Regions from separate parts of the Streptomyces sp. NBC_01304 genome, predicted to be linked through region 4. Evidence: riboswitches for the same ligand, from Rfam matches in the RefSeq annotation. Region 4 holds a riboswitch; each other region holds the start of a gene.
What was found. Region 4 has a riboswitch for cyclic di-AMP ahead of OG430_RS26365 (M23 family metallopeptidase). Riboswitches for the same ligand answer to the same signal wherever they lie in the genome.
Positions count from the first base shown of each region.

Region 1: another riboswitch for cyclic di-AMP. It lies ahead of OG430_RS28985 (transglycosylase family protein); the one in region 4 lies ahead of OG430_RS26365 (M23 family metallopeptidase).
Region 2: another riboswitch for cyclic di-AMP. It lies ahead of OG430_RS14645 (M23 family metallopeptidase); the one in region 4 lies ahead of OG430_RS26365 (M23 family metallopeptidase).
Region 3: another riboswitch for cyclic di-AMP. It lies ahead of OG430_RS09095 (M23 family metallopeptidase); the one in region 4 lies ahead of OG430_RS26365 (M23 family metallopeptidase).

Region 1 covers NZ_CP109055.1:6,497,075-6,502,932, reverse strand. The annotation lists gene OG430_RS29000 (DUF501 domain-containing protein) at 1-136, opposite strand, end outside; gene OG430_RS28995 (FtsB family cell division protein) at 189-677, opposite strand; gene eno (phosphopyruvate hydratase) at 769-2,055, opposite strand; gene OG430_RS28985 (transglycosylase family protein) at 2,445-3,155, opposite strand; cyclic di-AMP (ydaO/yuaA leader) riboswitch at 3,160-3,339, opposite strand; gene OG430_RS28980 (transglycosylase family protein) at 3,527-4,441, opposite strand; gene OG430_RS28975 (cytochrome P450 family protein) at 4,574-5,842, opposite strand; gene OG430_RS28970 (nucleoside triphosphate pyrophosphohydrolase) at 5,839-5,858, opposite strand, start outside.
Region 2 covers NZ_CP109055.1:3,360,428-3,366,285, reverse strand. The annotation lists gene OG430_RS14655 (M16 family metallopeptidase) at 1-172, shown strand, start outside; gene OG430_RS14650 (M16 family metallopeptidase) at 169-1,557, shown strand; cyclic di-AMP (ydaO/yuaA leader) riboswitch at 1,763-1,923, shown strand; gene OG430_RS14645 (M23 family metallopeptidase) at 1,938-2,705, shown strand; gene OG430_RS14640 (GntR family transcriptional regulator) at 2,988-3,686, shown strand; gene OG430_RS14635 (HPr family phosphocarrier protein) at 3,836-4,117, opposite strand; gene OG430_RS14630 (bifunctional acetate--CoA ligase family protein/GNAT family N-acetyltransferase) at 4,320-5,858, shown strand, end outside.
Region 3 covers NZ_CP109055.1:2,086,596-2,092,453, forward strand. The annotation lists gene OG430_RS09090 (SGNH/GDSL hydrolase family protein) at 1-363, opposite strand, end outside; gene OG430_RS09095 (M23 family metallopeptidase) at 604-1,485, opposite strand; cyclic di-AMP (ydaO/yuaA leader) riboswitch at 1,488-1,648, opposite strand; gene OG430_RS09100 (alpha-galactosidase) at 1,990-4,110, opposite strand; gene OG430_RS09105 (tyrosine-protein phosphatase) at 4,370-5,167, shown strand; gene OG430_RS09110 (DUF6126 family protein) at 5,183-5,299, opposite strand; gene OG430_RS09115 (helix-turn-helix domain-containing protein) at 5,365-5,858, opposite strand, start outside.
Region 4 covers NZ_CP109055.1:5,915,985-5,921,842, forward strand. The annotation lists gene OG430_RS26360 (PP2C family protein-serine/threonine phosphatase) at 129-1,274, shown strand; cyclic di-AMP (ydaO/yuaA leader) riboswitch at 1,483-1,636, shown strand; gene OG430_RS26365 (M23 family metallopeptidase) at 1,648-2,736, shown strand; gene OG430_RS26370 (aldo/keto reductase) at 2,893-3,837, shown strand; gene OG430_RS26375 (PrsW family intramembrane metalloprotease) at 3,853-5,238, opposite strand; gene trmB (tRNA (guanosine(46)-N7)-methyltransferase TrmB) at 5,316-5,858, opposite strand, start outside.

The DNA.
Region 1 (5,858 bases), 580 kb from region 4:
CGTCCGGCTGCCCGCAGGGGCACCGGTGGGCGATGGCCCGCAGGCCGCGCGGCGGACGGCCCAGCTGCTGCTTGAAGGCCTCGACATCGGCGTCGGTGGGCTCGGTGCGCGGCGTGGACGGCGGGGGCGTTTCCATGGGGGTGCTTACGTCTTTCAGTCAGAGTGCGAAGAGTCGAGAGTGCGGAGCTTCAGTCGTCGGTGCGGTAGCGGTCCGCCCGGTCGACCCCGTCGAAGAGGTTCGCGTACCAGGCCCGGTCCGCCGCCGCCCCCTGGTCCGTGCGGCGCCGCGTCGCGCCGGACGGGTCGACCACCGTGAAGCCGGTCTCGCCGGGATTGACCATGTGCAGCCGCTCGCGCGCCTGCTGCTCGACGTACGCCGGGTCCTGCCAGCGGGCCTTGGCGTCCCGCAGCTCCTCCGCCTCGCGGCGGGCGTCGTCGAGCTTCTGCTGCTCCTCGACGATGTCCGCGCGCTGGCCGACGTACTGCCTTATCGGGTACGCCAGCGCGACGATCAGCGAGCACAGGACGAGCGCGAGCAGCGCGGCACGGCCGGTGAGCCGGGAGCGGCGGGCCTGGCGTTTGGTCTGCGAGCGGTAGACGCGGGCGGCGGTCTGCTCGCCGAGCAGGCGGATCCTGGTAGCGGTGGAGAACCGGTCCCGGTTCTTGGTCGCTCCCATGCTCGCCTCCCCGTTACGCGCGTACGTCCCCGCACACGGTACGGGACCGAGTGCGGGGACGTACGTACGACTGGCTACGAGGCCTGAGCGATCAGCCCTTGAAGCGCGGGAAGGCGCTGCGGCCCGCGTACACCGCGGCGTCGTCGAGGATCTCCTCGATGCGAAGGAGCTGGTTGTACTTGGCGACGCGCTCGGAGCGGGCCGGGGCGCCGGTCTTGATCTGGCCGCAGTTGGTGGCGACGGCGAGGTCGGCGATGGTGACGTCCTCGGTCTCGCCGGAGCGGTGGGACATCATGCACTTGTAGCCGGCGTTCTGCGCCATGGAGACGGCGTCCAGGGTCTCGGTCAGCGAACCGATCTGGTTGACCTTGACCAGGAGGGCGTTGGCGGAGCCCTCCTCGATGCCGCGGGCCAGGCGCTCCGGGTTGGTGACGAAGAAGTCGTCGCCGACGATCTGGACCTTGTCGCCCAGCTTGTCGGTGAGGACCTTCCAGCCCGCCCAGTCGTCCTCGAACAGCGGGTCCTCGATGGAGACCATCGGGTAGTCGGCGACGAGCTGCTCGTAGTACTCGGTCATCTCGGCGGCCGAGAGGGACTTGCCCTCGAACTCGTACTTGCCGTCCTTGTAGAACTCGGACGCGGCGACGTCGAGCGCCAGGCCGATCTGCTCGCCGGGGACGTAACCGGCCTGCTTGATGGCCTCGAGGATGAGGTCGAGCGCGGCGCGGTTGGAGTCCAGGTTCGGCGCGAAGCCGCCCTCGTCGCCCAGGCCGGTGGAGAGGCCCTTGGCCTTCAGGACGGACTTGAGGGTGTGGTAGACCTCGGTGCCCCAGCGCAGCGCCTCGGAGAAGGACTCCGCGCCGATCGGGGCGATCATGAACTCCTGGATGTCGACGTTGGAGTCGGCGTGCGACCCACCGTTCAGGATGTTCATCATCGGGACGGGCAGCAGGTGCGCGTTCGGGCCACCGAGGTAGCGGAACAGCGGCAGGTCGGACGCCTCGGAGGCGGCGTGCGCGACGGCGAGCGAGACGCCGAGGATGGCGTTGGCGCCGAGCGAGCCCTTGTTGTCGGTGGCGTCCAGGTCGAACATGGCCTGGTCGATGAGGCGCTGCTCGGTGGCGTCGTACCCGACGAGCTCCGGGCCGATCTGCTCGATGACGGCGAGGACAGCCTTCTCGACGCCCTTGCCCTGGTAACGGTTGGGGTCACCGTCACGGAGTTCGATGGCCTCGAAGGCACCGGTGGAGGCGCCGGACGGAACTGCAGCACGGCCGGTGCTGCCGTCGTCGAGGCCGACCTCGACCTCGACCGTGGGGTTGCCTCGGGAGTCCAGGATTTCCCGGGCTACGACGACGTCGATGGACGGCACGAGCATCTCCTTATGGGATGTGACGCTAGATGTGACCCAAGTCGTGCGGGTCGGCGCAGGGTCGCTTTCGGCCTTGCGACACGAGCCTAACCGGCTCTGGAGCATCCACCAGCCGACTGCTCGCCTCATGGGACGAAAAGAGGCCTGAAGGCCCTCCAACCAGGGCAAAAGGCCTGTTTACTACTCGCCAGTACATCCACCATCAATTGATCAGCCCCCACGGCGAGCAACCAGGTCCGCGAGAGCGGCGCCGGTTTAGGCGCAAAAGACAGACATGACCCCGCCCCGACGCGCACGGGGGAGAGCGCGCCGGGGCGGGAGTGTGGGGGGTGTGGGGGGATCACCCGGATCGCGGGCCGGATCTGATCACCGGCGCCGCGGGCTGCTGCTGCTGCTTACTTCAGGTGCAGCTGCTGGCCCGGGAAGATGAAGTCCGCGTCGTCGATGATGTCCTTGTTCAGCTTGAACAGCTGCTGCCAGCCGCCCTTGACGCCGTGCGCCTCGGCGATCTTGGACAGGGTGTCGCCGGACTTCACCTTGTACTCGCCGTCGCCCTTCTTCACCTTCTTGCCGGTCGGGGTCTCGACCGTCTTGCTCTTCGAGCCGGTGTCGGTGCGCGGGGTCTCGGTCTTCGGCGCGGACTGCTGCTTCTGCTGCGGGGCCGCCTGCTGCTGCTTCTGCTGCGGGGCGGACTGGGTGCCGGTGGAGCCACCACCGCTGTACGTGGCGTTGGACAGGCCCACACCACAGCTCGGCCAGGCGCCCTTGCCCTGGCTCGCGAGGACCTTCTCGGCCACGGCTATCTGCTGCGACTTGGAGGCCTGGTCGGCGGTGGCCGCGTAGGCGGTGCCGCCGTGCGCGGCCCAGGTGGAGGCCGAGAACTGCAGGCCGCCGTAGTAGCCGTTGCCCGTGTTGATGGACCAGTTGCCGCCGGCCTCGCACTGCGCGACGGCGTCCCACTCCGAGGAGGTGGCGGCGGAAGCGGTGCCCGCGGTCATCAGCGGCGCGGCGACCGCGGCGCCCGCGACACCGGCCACGGCGACGGCGCGGGTGGCCTTCTCGGCCTTGGTCATACGACGGTGCTTGCCCTTGCCGGAAAACAGCATGGAGTGATCCCCTCACCGACGCCTACGAGGTGAGCTGTCGGGTTCGGGCCAAGTGAGTTGCCCGGTCGCGGATACGTACGGAACGCATTCGCGACTTCACCCCAAGCCGAGCCGGCTATTTCTCAACAACCGGACCCGGCGCAAACCTTGGGTCCCCCGCTCCTGCCTACGGCGCTTTACGCGTCGACTGTTCCCTGCGGCCGTCGGCAGGATTCGGCGTGACGGCTTCGGGGCCCGCGAGTGGCGAGCGGTCACGACCGTAAACATGCGATCCCCGGAAATACAAAGACGATCGGGGTCGATGAGACCCATCTCTCATCGACCCCGATGTCTCTTTATTACGGACATTCAGCAATGAACCGCCGCCGCAACTACCGTTGCTTTTCCCCGAGATCGAGGCTTTGGCCAGGGAGGATGAGGTTCGGGTCGGCGCCGACGACTTGCTCGTTGTCGGCGTAGAGGGCCGGCCAGCCGCCCTCGATGTCGTGACTGTCGGCGATGGCCCAGAGGTTGTCCCCCGGGCGCACTTCGTACGCCCCCTCGGCGTCGTCGCGCGAGTCGCCGCGGGAGGCGTGCCGGCCGTCGGACTCGTCGCCGGACTTGTCGCCGGACGCGCCTTCGTCGGCGCGGTCGCCGCGGTGCCGGCCGCCGCCTTCGGAGGGGGTCGACGGGGAGGGGTCGGGGGACGGGGTGGCGGACTCGGTGGGCGAAGGCGTCACATCCTGACCGGAGTTATCACCCTTGCCCGATTCGCCCGATTCCCCCTCTTCGCCTTCCTTGCCCTCTTCGCCCTTGTCGTGATTCTTGTCTCCCGACTCGCTGGGCGTGTCGGTCGGCTCGCCCGAGGGATCCGCCGATTCCGACGGCGCCGGGGACTCCGTGGACGGTGAAGGAGTCGGGGACGCCTCGTCCGAGGGCGTGAGCCCCGCGATCGGCGCGCAGGTCGGCCAGGCGTCCTTGCCCTGCGCCGCGAGCACCTTCTCGGCGACGGCTATCTGCTCGCTGCGGCTGGCCAGGTCGGCGCGCGGCGCGTGGTCGAGACCGCCGAAGGCCTCCCAGGTCTCCTGCGAGAACTGCAGCCCGCCGTAATACCCGTTGCCCATGTCGGCGCTCCACACGCCGCCGCTCTCGCACGCGGCGAGGCGGTCCCAGGTGGCCCCGTCCGCGGCACTGGCGCTGGTGGCGCCGAGCAGCGGGATGGCGACCGCCGATCCGGTCACTCCCGCCGCGACGAGGAGGGCGGGAGCCTGGCGGGGACGTCGGTGACGACCGTTGCCGGTGAGCATGCGACTGCCTTTCGAGGGACAGCGGTGACAGCTGAGCAGACAGCGAACGTAGCGAGACTCGAACGCTTGTCACAAGTCGATGCAGCGGAGATCACGTGAAAGTCACAGAGTTGACGGACCGTCAGGCAGTAATCAGCCGTCCGACTGCCGCAGCTCCGGGGTGAACTCGACCGGAAGCGTGCGAAGTCCGCGCATAATGAGCCCGCCCCGCCACCTCAAATCGCCTGGATCTCCCGCAAGTTGCAGATCCGGCAGTCGGCGCAGCAGCGTGGAAATCGCCGCTTGCCCCTCAAGTCGGGCAAGCGGGGCGCCCAGGCAGTAGTGGATGCCGTGCCCGTAGCCCAGGTGCTGGTTGTCCCGGCGGGCCAGGTCCAGGGTGTCGGGTCCGTCGAACCGCGCGGGGTCCCGGTCGGCGGCGGCGAGCACCACGAGCACCGGGTCGCCGGCCCCGATCCGCTGTCCGCCGATGTCCAGCTCCTCGGTGGCGAAGCGCCAGGTGGCGAGCTCGACGGGCCCGTCGTAGCGCAGGAGTTCCTCGATCCCGGTCTCCAGGAGAGAGGTCTCCCCGGCCGCCAGGGACTGCTGCAGCCGGGCCCGCTGCTCCGGGTGCCGCAGCAGCTGATACGTACCGTTGCCGATCAGGTTGACGGTGGTCTCGAAACCCGCGAACAGCAGGATGAAGGCCATCGCGGCGGCCTCGTTCTCCGTCAGGTGCTCGCCGTGGTCGCTTGCCCGGATGAGGCCGGAAATCAGATCCTCGCCGGGATCCTCCCTTTTCCGGTGAATGAGCTCGGCGAGATATCCGCGCATCTTCTTCACAGAGCGCGCGACGCCGCCCCGCGGCCCGCCCCCGTGGCGGATCATCATTCCCGCCCAGTCCCGGAAGTCGTCCTGGTCCTCGCGCGGAACGCCGAGCAGATCGCAGATCGCGTAAATGGGGAGAGGGAAGGCGAATTCATGGATGAGATCCGCTTCCCCCTTCTCCGCGAATCCATCGATGAGTTGATCGGTGAGTTCCTGTACGCGCGGCGCAAATTCGGCAACCCGGCGCGGGGTGAACGCCTTCGACACGAGCCTGCGCAGCCTTGTGTGGTCCGGCGGATCGATATTGAGCAGATGCGTCATCAGCTCGGCCTTGCGCTCGCCCGGAATTCCGGTCTTGCCCTTGGCGTGGGCGGGCTCGTCGTGATGGGCGGGGTTCTTCGAGAGCCGCTGGTCGGCGAGGGCCTGGCGGGCGTCCGCGTACCGGGTGACGAGCCAGGCCTCGACGCCGCTGGGCAGCTGGGTGCGGTGCACGGGGGCGTGCTCGCGCAGCCAGGCGTAGGCGGGGTAGGGGTCGGTGGCGAACTCCCAGGAGAAGAGCTCCGGTTGGGGCCCCTGCGCTGCCTGCGGGGTGGTCACGCCTGGCCCTCCGCGG
Region 2 (5,858 bases), 2.6 Mb from region 4:
CGCCGCCGAGGTCCAGGAGATCGCCAAGGCCCGTCTGCGCCCCGACAACCGCGCGGTCCTCGTGTACGAACCGACCGATTCCGAAGAAGACGCAGGGGACGCGACGGACGAAGCGGCCGAGGCGAACGCAGCCGCCGCCGGCGACAACGACGAAGAGGAGGCGGCGAAGTGACCGAGCTCGCCACCATGGAGTTCCACCCGCAGCCCCAGGCGGGCGAAGCCAAGCCGTGGGCCTTCCCGGCCCCCGAGCGCGGCGAGCTGCCCAACGGCCTCACGGTGCTGCGCTGTCACCGCCCCGGCCAGCAGGTCATCGCCGTCGAGGTCAACCTCGAAGCGCCACTGGAGGCCGAGCCGGCCGGCCTGGACGGCGTCGCCACGATCATGGCGCGCGCCTTCTCGGAGGGCACCGACAAGCACTCCGCCGAGGAGTTCGCCGCCGAGCTGGAGCGCTGCGGCGCCACCCTTGACGCGCACGCCGACCACCCCGGCGTACGCCTCTCGCTCGAAGTCCCGGTCTCCCGGCTGCCGAAGGCCCTCGGCCTGCTCGCCGACGCCCTGCGCGCGCCCGCCTTCGCGGACAGCGAGGTCGGCCGGCTGGTGCGCAACCGCCTGGACGAGATCCCGCACGAGATGGCCAACCCGTCCCGGCGGGCCGCCAAGGAGCTCTCCAAGGAGCTGTTCCCGGCCACCGCGCGCATGTCGCGCCCGCGCCAGGGCACCGAGGAGACCGTCGAGGCCATCGACTCCCTTGCCGTCAGGGCGTTTTACGAGGCCCATGTGCGTCCGGCCACCGCGACCGCGGTCGTCGTGGGCGACCTCGCGGGCGTCGACCTCGACCAGTTGCTCGCCGACACCCTGGGGGAGTGGACCGGCAACACCGCCGAGCCGCACCCCGCCTCGGCCATCACGGCCGACGACCGCGGCCGCGTCATCATCGTCGACCGCCCGGGCGCGGTGCAGACGCAGCTGCTCATCGGCCGCGTCGGCCCGGACCGGCACGACAGCGTCTGGCCGGCCCAAGTCCTCGGCACCTACTGCCTGGGCGGCACCCTGACGTCGCGCCTGGACCTCGTCCTGCGCGAGGAGAAGGGCTACACCTACGGTGTGCGCGCCTTCGCCCAGGTGCTCCGCTCGGGCACCGACGGCGTGGGCGGCGCGTCCCTCCTCGCCATCAACGGCTCGGTGGACACGCCCAACACGGGACCGGCCCTGGACGACCTGTGGAAGGTGCTGCGTACGCTCGCCGCCGAGGGCCTCACGGACGCCGAGCGCGACGTCGCCGTGCAGAACCTCGTCGGCGTCGCCCCGCTGCGCTACGAGACCGCGGCCGCCGTCGCGGGCACCCTCGCAGACCAGGTCGAGCAGCACCTCCCGGACGACTTCCAGGCGCAGTTGTACCGGCGCCTCACCGAGACGGGCACCGTGGAGGCCACCGCGGCCGCCGTCCGCGCCTTCCCGGTGGACCGGCTCGTCACCGTCCTCGTCGGTGACGCGGCTCAGATCGCCGAGCCCGTCAAGGCGCTCGGCATCGGCGAAGTGACTGTTGTCACGGGCTGAGTCGACCGCGTAGCAACTTCAGGGACCCCGGCGGCGTACGTGCCTCCGGGGTCCTCTGTTTTGCGATATGTCCGATATTTCAGAGAGGTTGAGCATCTGCCCTGTGGCGTGCGCCTCAAAAGTGCCGATCCGTTTGTCGATTGAAAGATGTCCCGTTTAGCGTCGGTCCCGCTGTTCGTCAGCTATGCGCCGCATCCGCGGCACCGGACAGCCATCGCCGAGTCCCCGTCAGGCGCGAGCCTGGGGAGCCGGGGACCCACTCAGTCCCTGGGGTGAATCGGAGGCCCTCCTCAACCGGGGGCGTCCGTAGGAGACCTTCCTGCTCCGAACCCGTCAGCTAACCCGGTAGGCGAGAAGGAAGGAAAGGACACCGCCGCTACATGGCCTTCTCCCGTGCCACCGGGAAGCACCGTCGTCCGAGCGCCCTGACGCGCAAGAGCGCGAACATCGCGGGCATCGCCGCCCTCACCACGACCGGCGTCATCGGCACCCTCGCCTCTCCCGCGCTCGCCGCGGAGGACACCTCGCCGCGCGACACGGGCCTCAACCAGGCCGTCTCCATGGCCGACGCCGTCGCCGCCCACATCGACGAGCAGGTCTCCGCCCAGGAGGAGGCCGCCGAGCAGGCCGCCGCCAAGAAGGAGGCCGAGGCCGAGGCGAAGCGCAAGGCCGAGGCCAAGGCCAAGAAGGAGCGCGAGGCCAAGGAGCGCGCCGCCCGCGAGGCCGAGCGCAAGCGCCTCAACTCCTTCACCTCGCCGATCGCCGGCAGCTACGTCTCCACCGGCTACAAGGCCGGCGGCGCCGTCTGGTCCTCCGGCAGCCACACCGGCGTCGACTTCCACGCCGCGTCCGGCACCTCCGTCCACTCGGTCGGCTCCGGCACCGTCGTCGAGGCCGGCTGGGGCGGCGCGTACGGCAACAACGTCGTGATCAAGATGAACGACGGCACGTACACCCAGTACGGCCACATGTCGTCGATCGGCGTCTCCGTCGGCCAGACCGTCACCCCGGGCCAGCAGATAGGCATCTCGGGCGCGACCGGCAACGTCACCGGGCCGCACCTGCACTTCGAGGCCCGTACGTCCCCCGACTACGGCTCGGACATCGACCCCGTCGCGTACCTGCGCTCGCACGGCGTGAACGTCTGACGCTCCGCACGGCGAGATCGTCCGACGAACGTCCGACGAACGTCCGACGAACGTCTGACGATCCCCGCAGTCCCCACCGCTCCCAGCAAGCCCCGGCATCGCGCCGGGGCTTGCTGCGTTTTGGTGCAGGCCGAGTCTGGCCAAAAGATATCCATGGAATCCGGCAGCCCATCGGAAATATGGGTGTGCTGCAATAGGCTCGCTGAACGAGCGTCAACGGGCGTCAACTCAACCGCGTTTCGCGGGGATGCGGCGCATATTTCTTAGGGTGGAGGTCCGGTCATGCGCATTCCCGCGCACTCGGTATGCACGGCCATCCGGGACGACATCGTGTCCGGTGTCTACGAGCGCGGCAGCCGGCTCACCGAGGAGCTGCTCGCGCGGCGCTACGGAGTCTCCCGCGTCCCGGTCCGCGAGGCGCTGCGTACCCTGGAGGCCGAGGGCTTCGTCACCACCCGCCGGCACGCGGGCGCCTGCGTCGCCGAGCCCAGCGCGCGGGAGGCGGCCGACGCCCTGGAGATCCGCATGCTGCTCGAACCGCTCGGCGCCGCCCGCGCCGCCCGGCGCCGCACGGACGCCCATCTGAAGGTCCTGCGCGGCCTGGTCAGGCTGGGTCAGGAGCGGGCCCGGCGTGGTCAGAGCGAGGATCTGCGCTCGCTCGGCGGCTGGTTCCACGAGACGCTGGCGCAGGCCTCCGCCAGCGAGGGCCTGATCGCCCTGCTCACCCAACTGCGGCACAAGATCGCTTGGATGTACGTCGTCGAGGGTGCGGCCCGGCCCGTCGAATCCTGGGCGGAGCACGGCGCGATCGTCGACGCGGTGGCCCGCGGGGACGCCGAGCGGGCCCGTTCGCTGACCGCCCTGCACACCGAACGGGCCGCGGCCGCGCACCGGCTGCGGTTCGCCGAGCCGGCGTCGAAGACCGTGCCCGCGGTGAGGACTTCGCAACATTCCGTAAACACGGCGAGCGCCCGCAATTAACAGGGGCCCCGTATACAAAGACCTGTATTTAGACGGGGTCTCTTTTTGCTGCCCGGAATTCGCCCACCAGTGGCAAGGGGCGCAAAAATAACTGAGCCGTGCCGCCCGAATTCGGGCGGCACGGCTCAGTCGAAATTCGTCTGCTTGGCTCAGACGGTCTCGGGAAGCTCCTCGAGCCCCTCGGCGACCAGCTTCGCCAGACGGTCGAGCGCGGCGTCCGCGTTCTCGGCGTCCGAAGCCAGGACGACCTCTTCGCCACCCTGCGCGCCCAGACCGAGCACCGCGAGCATGGACGCGGCGTTGACCGCGTTGCCATCCGCCTTGGCGATCGTCACGGGGACGCCGGAGGCCGTGGCCGCACGGACGAAGATGGAGGCGGGACGGGCGTGGAGGCCCTCGGTCCAACCGACGTTGACGCGGCGCTCAGCCATGTGATGCTGCCCTTCAGGTTTCACTCAAGCCTTGTCTAGACCACTGTCTCATATCCGGGCGGGTGCTCCCGCCGGTCTTTCGTCCGTCATCCTGCTGCCCTTCGGCCCCCCTAGCCTGCAACGGTCCACGCGGCCGCGCGACCCGTACGATCCGCCGCCGCGACCCGTACGATCCACGGCCACGAGCCGTAGGCTGACCCGCATGCAGAACGCGTCCGAGCGTGCGGACTACCCGGCCCACTGGGAAGCCGACATCGTCCTGCGGGACGGCGGCACCGCCCGGATCCGGCCCATCACGGCCGCGGACGCGGACCGCCTGGTCAGCTTCTACGAGCAGGTCTCGGACGAGTCGAAGTACTACCGCTTCTTCGCGCCCTACCCCCGCCTGTCCGCCAAGGACGTGCACCGCTTCACCCACCACGACTTCGTGGACCGGGTGGGCCTCGCCGTCACCATCGGCGGCGAGTTCATCGCGACGGTCCGCTACGACCGCATCGACGCCACCGGAAGGGCGGCCTCCGCGCCCGCCGACGAGGCCGAGGTCGCCTTCCTCGTCCAGGACGCCCACCAGGGCCGCGGCGTCGCCTCCGCCCTGCTCGAACACATCGCGGCGGTCGCCCGCGAGCGCTCCATCCGGCGCTTCGCCGCCGAGGTGCTGCCCGCCAACAACAAGATGATCAAGGTCTTCCGGGACGCGGGCTACGAGCAGAAGCGGACCTTCGAGGACGGCGTCGTACGCCTCGAATTCGATCTGGAGCCGACCGACGAGTCCCTCGCCGTGCAGCGCGCCCGCGAGCAGCGTGCCGAGGCCCGCTCCGCGCAGCGCCTGCTCGCGCCCGGCTCGGTCGCCGTCATCGGCGTCGGACGCAGCCCCGGAGGCGTCGGCCGAGCGGTCCTGCAGAACCTCGTGACCTGCGGTTTCACCGGCCGTCTCTACGCGGTCAACGCGGCCTTCGCCGAAGATCAGGCCGCGCTCGAAGGAGGTGTCCCCGCCCACCGCTCCGTGGCGGAGATCGCCTCGGACGAGCCCGTCGACCTCGCGATCGTCGCCGTTCCCGCCGCGCGCGTCCCCGAGGCCGTCGCCGCATGCGGCGAGCGCGGGGTGCGGGGCCTGGTCGTGCTGTCCGCCGGATACGCCGAGTCGGGGCCCGAAGGCCTGGTCCGCCAGCGGGAGTTGGTGCGCCAGGCGCGTTCGTACGGCATGCGTCTCATCGGCCCGAACGCCTTCGGCATCATCAATACGTCGCCGGACGTGCGCCTCGGCGCCTCGCTGGCCCCCGCCATGCCCAGGGCCGGCCGGATCGGCCTGTTCACGCAGTCGGGCGCGATCGGCATCGCGCTCCTGGCCGGGCTGACCAGGCGCGGAGCGGGCCTGTCCACCTTCGTCAGCGCGGGCAACCGGGCCGACGTGTCCGGCAACGACCTCCTCCAGTACTGGTACGACGACCCGGACACCGACGTCGCCCTCATGTACCTGGAGTCGATCGGCAACCCCCGCAAGTTCACCCGCCTCGCCCGCCGCACCGGCACCGTGAAGCCGGTCGTCGTGGTCCAGGGCGCCCGGCACTCCGGCGCCGCCCCCACCGGCCACGCCGTCCAGGCCACCCGCATCCCGCACGAAACGGTCTCCGCCCTGCTGCGCCAGGCGGGTGTCATCCGCGTCGACACGGTCACCGAGCTGGTCGACGCGGGACTCCTGCTCGCCGGCCAGCCCCTCCCCGCCGGGCCCCGCATCGCGATC
Region 3 (5,858 bases), 3.8 Mb from region 4:
GAGGACCGTGCCGACGTTCTCCTTCAGGTCGGCGACGGCCCGCTCGAAGCGGGCCGCGACGTCGTCGGGGTCGGTGCCGGGGCGAATGATGTCGTTGCCGCCGGCGCAGAAGCTCACCAGGTCGGGGGCGAGCTCCTTGGCGCGCGGGACCTGCTCCTCGACGATCTGGTCGAGGAGCTTGCCGCGCACGGCGAGGTTGGCGTAGCGGAAGGTCTGCTCGGGGTGCCGGTCGTCGAGGAGGACGGCCAGGCGGTCGGCCCAGCCGACGAAGGTGTCGCCGGGGCCCGGGTCGCCGACACCTTCGGTGAAGCTGTCGCCGACAGCCGCGTACGACTTGAACTGGGGTGTCGATTCGTCTGCCACGTCGGCATATCTTTCACCTCGTCCCGTGACCTACGCCACCGTAATAAGGGTCAACGGGGGCTTGACGGCGGGTGATATATGCCACCGATAAAGATCGAACCAAGTCGGAATACCGGGCATCAGCGCCGAACGCACCGATGGCCGGAGCCCTTTACGGGCTCCGGCCATCGGTGAAAGCACGGTCGCGATGCAGTTCGGGACGCGGCTCGGAACGCGCTCCTGAACACGGTGCGCAATGCGTCAGACGGTCACGCCGTGGCTGCGCAGGTACGCGAGCGGGTCGACGTCCGAGCCGTAGCCGGGGCCGGTGCGGACCTCGAAGTGCAGGTGCGGTCCGGTGGAGTTGCCGGTGGAGCCGGACAGGCCGATCTGGGTGCCGCCGTCGACGCTCTGCCCGGTGGCGACGTTCAGGGACGTCATGTGGGCGTACTGCGAGTAGTGGCCGTCGGCGTGCTGGATGACGACCTCGTTGCCGTACGAGCCGCTCCAGCCGGCCGAGACGACGGTGCCCTCGCCGATGGCCTTGACCGGGGTGCCGGACGGGACGACGAAGTCGGTGCCGGTGTGGTAGCCGCTGGACCACATGGCGCCGGCCGTGCGGTACGAGGTGCTGATGGGGGCCTCGACCGGGGCGGTGAAGCCGTTCGCGGCCTTGGCCTGGACGGCCTCGCCCTGCACGGCCTCGGCAGCCTTGGTGCCGGCCGCGTCGATCTGCGCCTGGCTGGCCGTGGCCCCGGTGGCGTCGGCCTTCGCCGCGGACTTCGCGGTGGCCTCGGCGGCGCCGTCGAGCTTCAGCTTCATGCCGGGGCGTATGTGCCGGGGGTCGTCGCCGACGACCTTGCGGTTGTCGGCGTACAGCTTCTTCCAGCCGCCGTCGACGTTCAGCTCGTCGGCGATCGCGGACAGCGAGTCCCCGGCGACGACGGAGTACGTCTTGGCGGCGGCCTGCGGTGCGGCGGCGGGGGCGGCCTGCTGCACCTGGGGGGCGGCGGCGGTCGCAGCATGGGCGCCGGCGGCTCCGAGCAGCGGCAGCGCGAGGGCGGCGCCTCCGGTGCCTGCGGCGGCGAATCCGCGGCTGATCCGCTGGGACTTGGGACGGCGGTGCTTACCCTTCGCGGGCATGGCGAATTCCTCTCCGGCGCCTGCGAGGTGAGCTGTCGGGTTCGGACTGGAGATGTCCGGCCGCTTTTACGCGGCTTCACCCCAAGCCTCTCCGGTGGACCGGATGCGGCATCTAACCGTGGGTCCCCCGCTCCTGCCGTACACGGGTGGGTGTGCGGAATTCCGGGCGGCGGCAGGATTGGGCGTCCGTCCGGATGCCGCAGAACGTAAACGAGCGCGGAGCGCGGAGACAAGCAATCAATTCCCGCGCAATTGCCCACCGATGATCCATTCCCGGAATTGCCGTCACACTCCGTGGATGAATGATCTTTAGTGCCGCCTTACCCCTGGAAATCGGCCCGCGAAGATCGCCACGCACGGTCACGACTATGATCCCGCTCACGGACAGAGAGCCATGAGCCTTTAGTTCCAGGCCAGTTACCACGAAGGCCCGCGTAAGCCCCTTATCCAGCGAACCACTTGAAGTTCACCAACCACCTGAAACTACCTAATCCCCCGAATCGGTCATTTACGACTGAAGCGGAAGATCGCGGCATCAAGGTCACCACGCAGCCCGGTGTGCAGCCCGTGATGGAGCAGCACCGCCCCCCGGTGCACCTCTCCCGCCCCGGCCCTGTCGCTCCTGCCGACCCTGTCCCCCACCCCGACCTGCTCGTACGTCCCCGCCGGATCGAGCCCCCGCAGCCGCAGCCGCGCCACCGGCTCCCCGTACCGCTGCGCCTGCAGCCACGCGAGGACGACGACCTCGCCCCCGTGCACGTACTGCACGGCACTGAGCCCGCCGTCCGGAGCCCGCAGCCGGTACAGCTCGCCGTGCTGCACGACGGGCCTGATCTCCTTGTAGAGGTCCACCCACTCCCGCGCCTCGGCCAGCTCCGCCTCGCTCCACCGCGTGAGATCGCCGCCCACCCCGAGCACCCCCGCCATGGCGCTCACGAAGCGGAAGCGAAGCGAGCTCACTCGGTCGTTGAGCTGCGTGTTCGGGCTGTCGGTGACCCAGGCGGCCATCACCCGGGCGGGGTGCAGCTGGCTGAAGCCGTGCTGGATGGCGAGCCGGTCCAACGGGTCGGTGTTGTCGGAGGTCCACACCTGGTCGGTCCGGGCGAGGATGCCCAGATCGATCCGGCCGCCCCCGCCCGAGCAGGACTCGAAGGCCACCCCGGGGTGCTCGGCCCGCAGCCGGTCGAGCAGCGCGTACAAGGCATGCACATGGTCATTCCAGAGCCGCTGCGGACACTCCTCGCCGGGCCAGCCCGCATCCGTGAAGCTGCGGTTGAAGTCCCATTTCACATAGTCGATCGGCGCGGACGACAACAGTGTGTGCAGCTGTTCCCACAGATAGTCCTGTACGTCGGTGCGCGCGAGGTTGAGCACCAGCTGATGCCGGAATTCGGTGCGGGTACGCCCGGGAAAGTGCTGCACCCAGTCGGGGTGCGCCCGATACAGATCACTGTCCGCGTTGACCATTTCCGGTTCGACCCAGATCCCGAACTGCATTCCCAGCCCGTGCACTTCATCGGCGAGCGGCTTCAGCCCGCCGGGAAAACGATCAGGATTCGGTGTCCAGTCGCCGAGGCCGGCCCGGTCGCTGGTGCGCCGCCCGAACCAGGCATCGTCCACCACGAACAGCTCCACACCGATGTCGGCCGCCCGCCGGGCCAGCGCCCGCTGCTGCGCCTCGGAGATGTCGAAGCCGGTGGCCTCCCAGGAGTTGTAGAGCACGGGCCGCACGTCCTGGGCGTCCGGGATCACGTGCTCCAGCTGGTAGGCGTGCCAGGCCCGGCTCGCCCCGCCGAAGCCACCCGCGCTCCACAGTCCGGCGAAGACGGGCGTGGTGAGGGACTCACCGGGCCGCAGCAGCGCCTGCCCCGAGTCGTCGTGCCCGCTCCCGCCGGCGATCTGCACCCGACCGTCCGGCAGCTGCTGCACGGCGATGCGCCATGACCCCGACCAGGCGAGGGCGCAGCCGTAGACCTCGCCGTGCTCCTCACTCGCCCCTTCCGCGTCGAGCGCGACCCAGGGCAGATGCTGATGGCTCGTGTGCCCGCGCCGACTCCCGATGATCTTCTCGCCGTACGTGAGGTCGGAGCGTACGAGCCGCGACTCGGCGGCCCACCGCCCGTGCAGCTGGGACAGCCGCCACCGCTCGCGCTCCGGCAGCGTCCAGACCGCGGAGTCCGCGCGCAGCACCTCCACGTCCGGGCCGTGGCCCAGGTGCTCCAGGACGGCGGAGCGCTCCAGCACGTCCCCGCGCATCCGGTACACCAGCGTGATCCCGAGCCGGTGCGCCGTGTCCTCGAAGCGCAGGCGCAGCTCGCCGGCCGCCACGCTCGCCGCCCCGAACTGCCACTCGGTGCCCCGCACTTCAGGCGTACGCACCGACAGCGCGGGCCGCACGAAGCGGGGCCCGCCCTCGACCGGGTACTCCTCGCGTCCGTCCAGCGGGGACTCGAACCCCCGGGCGGGCGGGCCCGGTTCGGCCGCCAGGGCCTCCGCGTCGGCGAGGGCGATGCGCGCGCCCCAGTGCAGGTGAAGCAGTTCGTCGCCGGCGCCCAGGTGGAGGGCGTAACTGCTGGTGGGCCCGGAGAGCACCCACGTACGACCGTCGCCACCGACCTCGATCACCAAGACCCCCACAGATCCGAACAGCCGCGATCAGCCACGCACAGGTGCGCACAGCCGTGAACACTCACGGCCATCTTCGGGGGCGCCCCACGGCCGGGGCAACGCCCGCGCCGCACTCTTCACCACCGCGCGCACATCCCGATGCCACCTCCGCTTTCCGGGCATGCGGACAGATGATTGCCCTGGACACCGATGTCGTATGGTCGAAGGCGCGCACCGCCGGCGAGCAAGCGCCGACGGCCTATTCGGAGGAGCCCCCGTGACGCAGCAGGTCCCGTCGACAGAACCCGAGCTGGCCGGAGTGCGCAATTTCCGTGACGTGGGCGGGCTGCCGACCGTGGACGGCCGGCGGTTGCAGGCCGGGCGGCTCTTCCGCAGTGGCCATCTGGCCCATGCCACCGCGTCCGACGCCGAGTTCCTCGGCTCGCTGGGGCTGCACACCATATTCGACTTCCGCAATGCGGCGGATCAGAAGCTCGAAGGCCCGGACGTCGAGCTGACCGGCGTACGCAATGTGAATCTGCCGCTCTCCGACCCGGCCGACGGCGCCGAGTTCTGGAAGATGGTCCGCGACGGCAACATGGACGAGCTCCGCTCGATCCTCGCCGACGGCAAGGCCGCGGACCGCATCACGTCGTCGTACCGCTCGATCATCAAGGAGCGCACCGCCGAGCACAGCCGGGTCCTGCACGCCCTCGCCGAGGACAGCGTGCCCGCCCTGATGCACTGCGCCGCCGGCAAGGACCGCGCGGGCCTGTCCATCGCGGTCACCCTGCTCGCCCTGGGCGTCGAGCGCGAGGCCATCGAGACGGACTACCTGGAGTCCAACGCCGCCCACCGCCGCTACAAGGTGAAGCGCACCAGCGACTCGCCGGAGGCCATGTCCCCCGAGGTCATGGAGCTCCTGAGCCCCCTCTTCGACGCCCGCGTCGAGTATCTGCGCGCCGCCTTCGACACGATCGAGGAGACCTGGGGCAGCGTCGACCGCTACCTCGAAGAGGGCCTGAAGGTCACGCCCGAGGTGCGCGAGCGGCTGCGCGAGAAGTTCCTCGACTAGGTTCCCCGCCCAGGCCTACTGGTTCTGCCCGCCGAGCGTGAAGAGCAGGTAGACGAAGGCCGCGAAGAGGTGTCCGACGGCGACGTACACGATCAGTCGGATGACGAGGCCCCGCGGGAACTTCTCCTCCATGTCGGTCTTCTTGTTCGCGCTCTCGGTGTCCTGGCTTGCGCTGTTCTCGTTCATGGCGTTCTCGCTCATGTCGGCTCTCCAAGACAGAGCGCGGTGGCCGGGCTCTGCAGCAGGGTGTGTACGAAAAGGAGCTCGACCCCGCTCCGGTCCGCAGCGGCGATCCGGTGCGGGGTCAGCGAGTCGAAGTGCGCGCTGTCTCCCGGTGCGAGCAGATGGGTGCTGTCGCCCAGGCGCATGCGCAACCGCCCGGTGAGGACGTACAGCCACTCCTCGCCCGGATGCACCCGCACGATGTCGCCCTGCGCGCCGTACGGCACTTGGAGGCGCAGGGCCTGCATCCCGCGGGCTGGCGCCCCGGCCTGCCAGTACGTCCAGCCGCCGGCCGCGGTGGGTTCCATGTCGGCGGCGCGCACCACGGCGTCACGGTCGGCGGGGGTCTCCCCGAGCAGCTCGGAGACCGTCGTACCGTAGATGCGCGCGAGGGCCAGCAGCATCGGAAGGGACGGCTGGCGTTGCCCGGTCTCGAGCCGCGAGAGATGCGCGGGCGACAGACCGGCGG
Region 4 (5,858 bases):
AAACCCTGGGTGGGGAGCGACTTCGCTTCTGCTCGGAGGCCGTACGGAATCTGCGGGTCCGTTGTGGCTGGTCGCGCAGTTCCCCGCGCCCCTTACGGGGCGCGACACGGCCTGGCAGGAGTAGAGCGGTGGGGCAGCGAGGTGGGCGTAGGAGCGGCAGACGCCCGGATACCGGGGACGGACCCGGCCGGGACGTCGGCATCACTCAGGTGCGGGCCTTCGTCCGGGCGCTGCCCCCGCTGCTCATCGTCGTCGGGCTGACCGCCGCTCTGCTGACCCCGCCGCGCTTCACCGCGGCGCCGTTCTTCACGGCGGCCCCGCTGATCGCGGCTCCGTTCTTCTCGCTCCGCTCCACCCTGCTCACCGGGATCACGTCCATCGCCTGTGTCGTGGGGCTGCAGCTGCGGTACGGCACCATGGGGCGGCCGCAGGAGCTGACCGAGCTCATCAACGTGGTGACCGTGGCCGGGCTCGCCGTGCTCATCAACGTCGTCGTACGCCACCGGGGCGAGAAGCTCGCCTCCGCCCGCTACATCGCCGAGGCCGCCCAGCGCGCCGTACTGCCCGAGCCGGCGCCCCGGATCGGCGGGCTCGACATCGCGGCGCGGTACGAGGCGGCGCAGGCGGACGCGTTCATCGGGGGCGATCTGTACGCGGTGCAGGACACCCCGCACGGGGTGCGGCTCATCGTCGGCGACGTACGGGGAAAGGGACTTGGTGCGGTGGAGGCGGTCGCCGTGGTGATCGGGGCGTTCCGGGAGGCGGCCGAGCAGGAGGCGACCCTGGAGGCGGTGGCGCAGCGCCTTGAGCGGGCGCTGGCGCGGGAGGGGACGCGGCGGGACGGGCTTGACGCGGTAGAGGGGTTCACCACGGCGGTGCTCGCGGAGATTCCGCATGAGCGAGGGGTCGTACGGCTCATCAACCGCGGTCATCCGGAGCCGCTGATGCTGCACTCGGACGGGCGGATGTGCCTGCTCAGTCCCGGTGAGCCGGCGTTGCCGCTGGGGATGAGCGATCTCGGGGCCTGGCCGGACCGGGCGGACGAGACGGAGTTTCCGGGCGGGGCGACGCTGCTGTTCTTCACGGACGGGCTCAGTGAGGCGCGGGACGAGGACGGGGTCTTCTACGATCCCGCGGCGCGGCTCGCGGGGCGGATGTTCCGGGCCCCGGAGGCATTGCTGGAGACGGTGGTCGAGGAGGTGCGGGCGCATACCGGGGGCGGGTCCACCGATGACATGGCGCTGCTCGCGGTGGGGCGGCCCGTGTCACCGTAGGTGACCGTCCTACCGCCCTCCGCATAACAACTGACACACCGTCAGGAAAATTGCAGAAGTCAACTCGCCCGATTCCGCCCGCTCGTGCCCCATTAAGTCCAGGCCAAAGGCGTTAACGATCAGTCGGAACGGCTTGGAATCCAGCACCGCTGTCTATTAACGTTCGATAACGCAGCGCGGTCGTCCCAGCCGTCACAAGAGTCGGCTCCGTGCGCACACGCTTAATCCCGCAAGGGAGCCGGGGAACCACTTTTTGGGGTGAATCGGGCAACTCTCGCGTCCCGCAGAGGCGAGAACGCCCGTAGGAAACCTTCCTGTTCCGAACCCGTCAGCTAACCCGGTAGGCGAGAAGGAAGGAAAGGAGTGCGCCCCAGTGGCGACCCCCACAGGCCGGACCAGGTTCAACCCTGAGGCCTCGTACAACCCGGACAGCGACTCTGAGTTCGGTTATGGCGTCAGCTCTCAGGACGAGACCTGGGAGGAGTGGAACCCCACCGAGGACTCCCTCCGCCCGGTACGCGGAAAGCACCGTGTCGGCAAGCAGCGCGGCGGGGGACTCGCACGCAGCTCCACGGTGCTCGGTGTCGGCGTCATCGCCGCGGTCGGCGCGGGTGGCATAGCCACCGCCAAGGACCGCCCGCCGGTACCGATATCGCTGCCCGACCTCTCGCTCCCCGACGCCTCGTCGCTGCCGGGTGTCGGCTCGCTGATATCCGACGGTTCGGACGACTCCGACTCGGGCTCGGAGACTGCCCAGTCGGGCGTAACCCAGGCCGTCGCCGCCTCCGCCACCCTGCCCGACTCGGGTGCCGTCGAGGGCAAGACCACCGCGGACGCCGGTGAGGCACTGCGCGCCCGCATCATGCAGCAGGCCGAGTCCAAGCAGGACGAGGCCGACGCGGCCGCCCAGGACGCCGCGGCCGATGCCGCCGTCAAGGCCGCCGCCGAAGAGGCCTCCGCCAAGCAGACGGCCGCCGAGAAGGCCGAGCTCGAGGCGAAGCGGAAGGCCGAGGCAGAAGCCAAGCGCAAGGCCGAGGCCGAGCGCCTCGCCAAGCTCGCCAAGAGCTACACGCTTCCGCTCGCCTCGTACACGATCACCACCACCTACGGGCAGGCCGGCTCCATGTGGGCCTCCGGCTACCACACGGGCCTGGACTTCGCGGCCTCGACGGGTACGCCGATCAAGGCGATCCACAGCGGCACCGTCAAGGAAGCCGGCTGGTCGGGCTCGTACGGCTACCGCACCGTCCTCGAGATGTCGGACGGCACGGAGGTCGCGTTCAACCACCAGTCGTCGATGAACGTGAGCGTCGGCCAGAAGGTCACCACCGGCGATGTCATCGGCCGCGTGGGCTCCACCGGCAACTCCACCGGTCCGCACCTCCACCTCGAGGTCAAGACGCCGGGCGGCGACCTGATGGACCCGGCCGCGTGGCTGCGCAGCAAGGGCATCACCGTCTGATTTCCCCAGGTCCCCGGCAGTCCTGGCGGCCTACCCCCCGACGCCAGGGCTGCCGGTCAGTGGCATGCCCGCACACTCCTCAACTCCTCATCCGGGTCCTGGAATCCGCATGTGGATATTGGAATACGTGTGCGGGCGAGCGCTGTTGACCGCCGTATGACTTCCCTTCGCCCCCTCGGCTCATCCGACCTCGAGGTCTTCCCGCTCGCCCTCGGCGGCAACGTCTTCGGCTGGACCGCGGACCGGGCCGCGACCTTCGCCGTGCTCGACGCGTACACCGCGGCCGGCGGCAACTTCATCGACACCGCCGACATGTACTCGACCTGGGCACCCGGTCACCGGGGCGGCGAGTCCGAGACCCTCATCGGCGAGTGGCTGACCGGGCGCGGCAGGCGCGAGGACGTCGTCATCGCCTCCAAGGTCGGCAACCACCCCGAGGCCAAGGGTCTTGCGGCCACCAACATCAAGGCCGTCGTCGAGGGCTCGCTGCGCCGCCTGCGCACCGACTACATCGACCTCTACTACACGCACTTCGACGACCTGTCCGTGCCGGTCGAGGAGATCGTGGGCGCCCTCGACCAGTTGGTGCGGGAGGGCAAGGTGCGGGCCGTCGCCGCGTCGAACATCTCCGCCGAACGCCTCCAGGAGTCCCTGGACTTCGCCGAGCGCGAGGGCCTCGCCCGCTATGTGGCGCTGCAGCCGCACTACAACCTGGTCTCGCGGGACACCTACGAGGGCGCGCTGCAGGAGGTCGCCTCCCGCTCGGGGCTCGCCGCGGTGCCCTACTTCGCGCTGGCCTCCGGGTTCCTCACCGGCAAGTACCGGCCGGGTGCGGCCGTGCAGAGCGAGCGGGCCGACGGGGGATTCGAGCTGCTCGGGACCGATCGAGGGGTACGGGTGCTCGCCGCCCTCGACAAGATCGCCGAGGCCCGCGAGGCCGAGGTGGCGTCGGTGGCGCTCGCCTGGCTGGCCGCGCAGCCGACCGTGGTGGCGCCGATCGCCTCGGCCCGGACTGTCGAGCAGCTGCCGGCGCTGCTCGCGGTGGCGGAGCTGGAGCTGACGGAGGGCGAGGTCGGGGAGCTGACTGCGGCTTCAGCCTGAGAGCTGACCGCGGTTTCAGCCTGACAGGTAGGGGTTGTAGTACGCGGGTGCGGGTGGGGCGTACGCGTACCCCTGAGGTGGTGCGTACCCCTGGGGCGGGATGTGGCCGAGCGGGGGGCCGGCGTACGCAGGTCCGGCGTACGCGGGGCCGGTGGGTCTGGGCAGCGGTGGCGGGGGCGTCGCCCGGGCCGCGTACTCCAGGGCGGGGCGGGCGAGGAGTCTGCGGCTCCACAGTTCGTCGAGCAGCTCCCGCTCGCGTATGACGAACTCCGCCCCCGCGCGCCCCCGCCTGCCCCGGTGACGTAGAAACGCCAGCGAGGTCGCGAAAGCCTCGTACTCGGCGACGGCCCGCGCCGCCCCCGGCCCACTCGTGCGCCGGGCGAAGTCGCGGGCCAGGCGGCGGGCGCGCATGGAGGCGAGGACGTACGGCTCGTGTCCCGCGATCCAGCCGGCGGCCGCATAGGCGGGCAGTTCGGCGCGCACGGTGCGCAGTTCGCGCTGGCGGGTCCAGATGGTCAGCCAGGTCAGCAGGCCGAAGGCGGGGACCATGAAGGCGGCGTACACCGCGAAGAAGCCGTAGTCGCCGAAGACCGCCGAGCTGTTCCACAGGGAGTGCATGCCCATCGCGAGCAGCAGTCCGGCCGACGGGATCAGCACGCGGCGTACGCGCTGGCGGTCGGCGGCGAGGGCGGCGATGCCGAAGCCGATGCCGGTGAGCACCGTGAACAGGGGGTGCGCGAACGGCGACATAATCACGCGGACGAAGAAGGTCGCGGCGGTCACGGAGTTGAGGGCGATCCCCTGGATCCCGCTGGCCTCGTCCGTCCCGTAGGCGTTGCCGAGGTAGAGGATGTTCTCCGTGAACGCGAAGCCGGTGGCGGTGACCCCGGCTATGACGACGCCGTCCACGATTCCCGTGAAGTCCCGTCTGCGGAACAGGAACACGAGCAGGACGGCGGCGGCCTTGGCGATCTCTTCGACGATCGGGGCTATGACGGTGGCGCCCAGGGTGTCGGCGCTGGTCGGGTCGGCCGTGGCGGTGGCTATCCACTGCGTCGCGAACGAGTTCGCGATGATCGCGACCAGGGCGGCGGCGCAGGCGCCCCAGGCGAAGGCGAACAGCAGATTCCGCCAGGGTCCTGGCTCCACCCGGTCCAGCCAGCGGAACGCGGCTATCAGCAGCGGCACGGGCAGGACCGCGAGCCCGAGCCCGACCAGGAAGCCCTCGGTCCCCGTCTGCTGCCTGACCAGGGCCAGGATGACGAGCCCGGACAGCGCGAGCAGCACGCTGACCGCCGAGGCCCTGACCCACCGGCGCTGCCACCAGTGGGCACGCCTCCCCGGCCGCTGACCGGCAGGTGGGCCGGTCAGCGGCTGCTGGTACGGAGGACTGCTGACCACACCGTCGACCCTAACGAGGGTCGGGGCCACCTCGCACCGGTGCCTCGGTTCTTTCGTACGTCGGCGGGAAACGAGGGTCAGCTGTTCGTACGCCGGAACAGCAGGTCGTGCACGACGTGCCCCTTGTCCAGGCCCTGGCCCTCGAACCGGGTGAGGGGGCGGAAGGCGGGGCGGGGTGCGTAACCCCCTGTGCCGTCTGCGGACTGCGTGTTCTCGAAGTCGGGGTGGGCGGTGAGCACTTCCAGCATCTGCTCGGCGTACTCCTCCCAGTCCGTCGCGCAGTGGACGATCGCGCCGGGCTTGAGGCGGGTCGCGGCGAGCGTGAGGAATTCCGGCTGGATCAGGCGGCGCTTGTTGTGGCGCTTCTTGGGCCAGGGGTCGGGGAAGTAGACGCGCAGCCCGTCGAGCGAGGCGGGGTGCAGCATCTCGCGGAGCAGGATGATCGCGTCGCCGTTGGCCACGCGGACGTTCGTCAGGCCGTTCTTCTCGGCGAGGCCGAGGAGGTTGCCCTGGCCCGGCGTGTGCACGTCGACGGCGAGGATTCCCGTCTCCGGGTCGGCGGCGGCCATCTGCGCGGTCGCCTCGCCCATGCCGAAGCCGATCTCGAGGGTGACGGGCAG